DNA from 2 places in the Litchfieldia luteola genome. Region 2 is predicted to be linked to the other one. Evidence: riboswitches for the same ligand, from Rfam matches in the RefSeq annotation. Region 2 holds a riboswitch; the other holds the start of a gene.

Region 1 (3,211 bases), on a different contig from region 2:
TATTAGTTATGAAGAACAAATGTCAGAAGGAGATGAGCAGCGTGCAGCAACAGGAAATTCATAAGTTTTTAGAACGGTATTTTACCGCAAACGAATGTGAAATTCTTGAACGACATGAAGCTTTTATGAATGTGCAACTAACAGTTGAACTTGATAAGCAACTAATGAACCGCCCTTTTTACTGGCATTACCTTGAAAAAACAAACGGAGTTCCTAATCCAATGCAGTTAACCGTAATTACAGATCAAAAGCGTGCACCTGATGACTTGAAGGGTGATGTCGTTCACTTCGGGGCTCCGAGACTTCATCAAATTTTTGAATCGACTAGGTCACTTGGAGGATACATCCGCTTATACCAGGATGTTTCGGTGCAAACTCCGGGTAATGTCCCGCTTCACCCCTGGTTAGGTTTAAACGTTAAAGTGTCCTATCAATGTGATAAGAAGAAGGATTTACTTCTGTCACTCGGATTGCATTTAATTAGTGGGTCAATTATTGAAAACTTTCAAGAGACAATGGGTAGTATCTCACTAAAAGCCAAAATTCCAGACTATTGCTTTACGATGTCACCGTTGATAAAACCACAAAGTGGCTTGAATAGAATAAAGCAGTATATTACAAACATGGTAGAAGCAGATGATCATACATGGGCTGATAGAGCTAGAAATCGATGGGATGAGGATTTAGCTCTCCTTAATCATTTTTATGAAGGCTTGGATGAAATGCCAGAGAGCTATGAGACTGAAAAAGAGGCTTTGAAAGAACAGTATGAGCCTAAGGTAAAAGTAGAGATAATTAATGGTGGGTTGTTTTATTTGCATCAGGATATGTTTAGGAATTAGAAGAGTATTTCTTTCGGGAGATGCTCTTTTTTGCTTGTCTCCCTTTTTTGTGGGTAGTGTTACAAACTTTCGTTCCCAAAATATCGACAAATCATTTGTATTTATTTGGAAAAACTACAAGAAATCTCCTAACAATAATTATCTTTCTGAAGTCTAGATTAGTTACAACTATTGAATATAGGTATATCGTCTTACACATTCGCTATAATTAAACATTTAACGACATTATTTTAGGTTTAAAACCTATTTCTTTTCTAGTTTTCTAAATTTTTTGATATCGACACACTTCAACAACATTGAAGAATACTTCCGATTATACTACATATTATTAATACTAAAGTCGTACATAAATATAACTAACATATGAACTCGTAATTATCACTATCAGATAAAGGCAAACCTATTGAAAGATAGGGACGCAAAGTCACAGATCTAAGGTTGTTCACTCAATGATGATGGCTGGACTGCCTGGAATACTAAAAAGTATTTTGGGAGGAATAATAGGTGAAGGATATTTCAAGTGAAACTGTAGGATTGGATCAAGATTGGGTAGACTTAATTTTAGAGGCAATGGAATTAGGTCTAAATGTCCAGGATATCAAATTATTTCTTGAAGGACAACAACAGGTAGGCTGATGATACGAAATTTTCACATTTTTTGATTTTATACGTTCTTCATATGAAACATTTCCTTCGTTATATGTTATAATATCATGAAGGAGGGTGGAATCTATTATGATTGGTCAACGTATAAAGGAATATCGTTTACAGAAACAAATGTCTTTATCTGTTTTAGCAGAAAATGCAGGTGTTGCAAAGTCGTACTTAAGCTCGATTGAACGCAATCTCCAATCAAATCCTTCCATTCAATTTCTGGAAAAAATATCTGCTGTTCTAGGAGTTTCAGTAAATACACTACTAGGTGAAGCTGATGAACAAAATCAACAGGAACTTGATTCTGAGTGGGCGAAATTAGTAAGAGAAGCAATGCAATCCGGTGTTTCGAAAAAGGATTTTAAAGAATTTCTTGAATTTAATAGATGGAAAATGAATAACAAATAAAATAGCGTTTCGGTGACCCGGAGTCATCAGGAACGCTTTTTATTTTGACATTATATGTATTTAGAAAATGTCGGTTGTTCAGTATAATTATCCTTTTGCATTTTAACAACACTTAGAATAGGTTTAGGTTCCATTGACTGCCTGGCTTTTATATGTGTTATGTCCTTTTGACAGATCGGACATAACCATTCTCCTGTATTACAGCTGCTAAAAGATGGCTTAAAACATCGATTACACACTTTCTTATACATCGTATATCCCTCCGTTTTTGTTTTACTCTATGAATATGCTAGTAAATAAAAGGTAAGAACCAATAACAGTGCACCATTATGACAAGTACGTAGCAAACTGTCGCGCCTTGGGTAAGTCTTTTGATCAAGCTTGAGAGTGGCATTTTTTTTGTGAATATCAATATATAGAGTAATAATGAAAGAACTATTTTAAGTGTTAAAAACAAACCAGGATCGTGTTGATACATTAGGTTCATGATTGGATTGCTTTCACTGATAATTGAAAATTGTAGCCCAATAAAAGTTAGAATTCCGTCGAGTAAATTTAATAGTGCTAAGGTGTGGAATAGTAAAAGCATCTAATCACCCCAATTATTTAAATAAAAAAGACCTTGATTCTGAATCTGTTCTCTCATTCAAGGTCAGTTAGTTGCGCTTAGTATCCAGTTTTCTTTTTCTAGGCAATAATAGTAAACTAGTACCTGACACCATCAATGCTAAGCCACCGAATAGATAGTTATAGATATTGGTAGATGTATCTGGAAGAATTTGTCCATCAACTGGCGCAGATACCAACTCCTCCTCAGTAATCGGTCGTGCTGGTTTCACTTCTTCCTCTAACGAAACCTCACCAGAATCACCTGGAACTTCTGGTTCAACAGGATCTGTGTGATTAACTGGATTCTCAGGGTCTGTTGGATTTTTTGAATCAGTCGGATCCTCTGGATCGGTTGGGTCCACTGGATTAGTCGGGTCCTCTGGATCGGTTGGATCTTCTGGATCAACAGGATCTTCGGGGTCCTCTGGATTCTGTTCTATTTTTGCTTTACCAGTGAACTTAACTTCAAATTTAAACCCCAAGCCCTGAAACTCATTTCCAAGATGGGAAGGAAACATAAATGTAAATTTCAAATCCTCTTGATAAGTAGACTTTAAATATCTTCCACTGATTTCATTGAACTCATGAAGCAACCCATCATACAATATTTCTTTAGAATCAGAAATTGTAAGTTTATATTCTTTGAATAGTGTTTCACTACCACTTTTAAAGTGTATTTTTGTATCATATCTAAAGTC
Region 2 (3,211 bases):
TTGCCTTTTTAATCGGCTTATCAAGTACATTTTTTATGGTTAGTTTCAACTCAGAAATACCACAAATTTTTGGGCAAGATAAAGTACTTGAAACAAACGCGCTTATCTCAAGGCTAACATCAATCAGTCTTGTTGCTGGTTTTATTGGTGCAGGAGTAATCACTGATTTTCTCGGTTATAAAGTAACTTTAATGATTGATGCACTAACTTATCTGTTATCAGCTGCTGTTCTCTTAAAGGTAAAATGGGAGTCCAGTACTCCTAAACAAGTTGCTGCTTTGGCTAGTGGTTTCAAACAAAAGTTAAAAAGCGTAGGAAATGATTTGAAAGAAGTTTATTCCTATATAATGGTTGCTCCAATGCTACTCATGGTTAATCTTGTTTTCTTAATTGGTGCTTTTGCTGGTAGCTCACACAACCTTGGCATTCCATTACTTGCCGAAGATATAGATCCTTCTCGTCAAGGTTTCTACTATGGGATGATCTGGGGAATATGGGGAATTGGTTCAGTTGCTGCCACAATGATTATCCCAAGGATAAAGTGGCTACAGAGTGACCGCATATTTTATAGTTGTTTCATATCAGCTATCCTAATGTCCACCGGATTCATTGTCTTTTTGTCAAACCTTAATCTATGGATTATCTTTCCGTTTGCTTTCTTTACCGGAGTGTTCGATGCTACATTTACAACGCTCCACTCAACCATCTTACAGAAAACAGATAACCATATACGAGGGCGAATCTTCGGAGTTGGCATGCTATTAAAATCATTAGGTTTTGCTTTAGGATTTGTTGTAGCACCAATTTTACTAGAAGCTCTTACTCTACCAAAAATGGTTTGGATATTACACGGGACATTAATCACTTCGACTATCGTTATTGCCTTAGTTGCATTAAATCTAAATACAAAAGCTAAGTCCCTACCACCAGTTAAACCTAGCGTATAAAATATCTCATTTTTCAACATATTTCGTCATATCCTTTATTGCCTTAAAAAGAATATCGCTATATAATTAATCTATTACTAATTAACTATAGCTAAATTCCTAAAGTTAAAGGCAAACCCGTCGAAAGTCGGGGACGCAAAGCCACGGATCTTCAGCATAATGCTATGATGGCCGGGTTGTCAGATGGGATGTTGAAAACTCTTTTCTGCTTTGCGTAAATTTGCTTCAAACTATTTACGTCAAAGAGGAAAGAGTTTTTTTTGAAAAAGTTTTATACATAGGAGGTACACAAATGTTTAAAAAGAGACCAAGCCTTTTAAAGTTTAGTAACCTTAAAATAGGCTGGAAATTTGGAATAGCACTAGGTTTATCAATTGCATTATTCTGTGCTTCAGCTGTCATTATTTTTTTCCAGATACAAGGAGTAAAAACTGAACTAACTTCACTAGAAAAAAAGAGTAATAACTCAATCATTATTACAGAAATTGCTTCCTTAATTCGATCAAAAGATGCTCGTATTGCAGATTATATAAGTAGTCCTAAGGAGGCATATATCAAGGAATATAATGAAATTGATGAATCTCTTACATTGTTTCTAGTTGAATTAAAGCCACAATTAACTTCAAATGAAGAGATTGTCATATTAGGTGAGATTGACAAAGCTGATGAAGAAATAAATACGCTCTTTTTAAATTCTATCGGTCCAGCAATTAAAAGTGGGGACCAATCTGTAGCATTGTTAAGCCGTGGAAAAACACAAATACTTCGCAGTGGAGTTGTAAAAAAACTAGAAGAGTTACGTAGTATCTTGGATAACCAACGTGATACAGCTATGAAACAAGTTTCAATGAGCTTAAACAGTGCAATTACAAATCTACTAATCGCAATAGCTCTATCTACAGTGCTAGGTATTCTAATAGTTTATTTAATCAACCGTATCGTTCATAAAAACTTAAACAATGTCATAAAAATGGCCAAGGAAATCTCTGAAGGTAACCTAACAATTGATGAAAATAGCTATACAGGTAAGGATGAAATCGGCCAACTTAGTTCAGCCATGAATGTTATGTTAATTAGCTTACGAGACATGGTAACAAAAATCTCCAACGTATCTGAAACAGTAACGAGTCAAAGTGAAGAATTGACACAATCAGCAAATGAAGTAAAAGAAGGCAGTAGACAGGTTGCTGCTACAATGCAAGAGCTTTCTGCTGGTTCTGAATCTCAAGCCAATGATTCATCTGAACTATCAGAAGCCATGTCTACCTTTATTGATAAAATCCAAGGCGCGAATACGAACGGTCAACTGATTCATGATTCGTCAAACTATGTCTTAAAGCTTACTAAAGATGGCAGTCAGTTAATGGATTCATCTGTCAAACAAATGAATTCCATTGATGAAATCTTTAATGTTGCAGTAGACAAAGTAAAAGGACTTGATAAACACTCTAAAGAGATCTCAACTCTTGTTGGTGTAATTAAAGCAATCGCTGACCAAACAAACCTTCTTGCGTTAAACGCTGCCATCGAAGCAGCAAGAGCTGGCGAACATGGTAAAGGCTTCGCAGTAGTAGCTGATGAAGTTCGTAAATTAGCTGAACAGGTTTCAGTTTCAGTTTCTGATATCACTGGAATTGTTGCAGGTATTCAAAAAGAATCTGGTGAAGTTGTAACTTCACTTGAAGAAGGCTATCACCAAGTTGAAAAAGGCTCAGAACAAATTCAAACTACAGGTAAAACATTCGAGACTATTAATCAATCCGTACTAGAGATGGTTACTAGAATTCAAGATGTATCCAACAATTTAAAAGAAATTGTGAGTAGCAGTGAACTTATGAGTCAATCTATAGTAAACATTGCATCAGTTTCTGAAGAATCAGCAGCAGGAATTGAACAAACCTCTGCCTCTATTCAACAAACGACCAGTTCAATGGAGGAAATTGCAGGAAGTGCAAATCAGTTATCAGTGCTTGCCGAAGAGCTTAATGGTCAGGTTCGTAGGTTTAAACTTTCATAACCGTTCATCTTAAAGAGCATCCATTATGGTGCTCTTTTTAATTTGCTTCTCTATGTCTACCTCTTCTCCTTGGGACATCTACAGATAAGATATTTCCGATTAAGAAGGTTCTTCTCTTTTTACGTAAGTAACAATAAGCAATCAATGTATTTTCCTTAATCTCCATTACTCTAATTAAACGCCCCGATACAACACCACCCTTTGATATATAAATAATTTCAATGGTTGACTGTTCATGGAATGCTCT

The links. Region 2 has a riboswitch for cyclic di-GMP ahead of J2Z26_RS03670 (methyl-accepting chemotaxis protein). Riboswitches for the same ligand answer to the same signal wherever they lie in the genome.
Region 1: another riboswitch for cyclic di-GMP. It lies ahead of J2Z26_RS12030 (anti-repressor SinI family protein); the one in region 2 lies ahead of J2Z26_RS03670 (methyl-accepting chemotaxis protein).

Annotation. Positions count from the first base shown of each region.
Region 1 is NZ_JAGGKM010000004.1:6,611-9,821, forward strand. It holds gene J2Z26_RS12020 (DEAD/DEAH box helicase) at 1-64, shown strand, start outside; gene J2Z26_RS12025 (YqhG family protein) at 42-842, shown strand; cyclic di-GMP riboswitch class I at 1,226-1,314, shown strand; gene J2Z26_RS12030 (anti-repressor SinI family protein) at 1,356-1,478, shown strand; gene J2Z26_RS12035 (helix-turn-helix domain-containing protein) at 1,578-1,904, shown strand; gene J2Z26_RS22495 (DUF5658 family protein) at 2,194-2,493, opposite strand; gene J2Z26_RS12040 (LPXTG cell wall anchor domain-containing protein) at 2,561-3,211, opposite strand, start outside.
Region 2 is NZ_JAGGKM010000001.1:709,191-712,401, reverse strand. It holds gene J2Z26_RS03675 (MFS transporter) at 1-947, shown strand, start outside; cyclic di-GMP riboswitch class I at 1,048-1,131, shown strand; gene J2Z26_RS03670 (methyl-accepting chemotaxis protein) at 1,240-2,964, shown strand; gene J2Z26_RS03665 (hypothetical protein) at 3,002-3,211, opposite strand, start outside.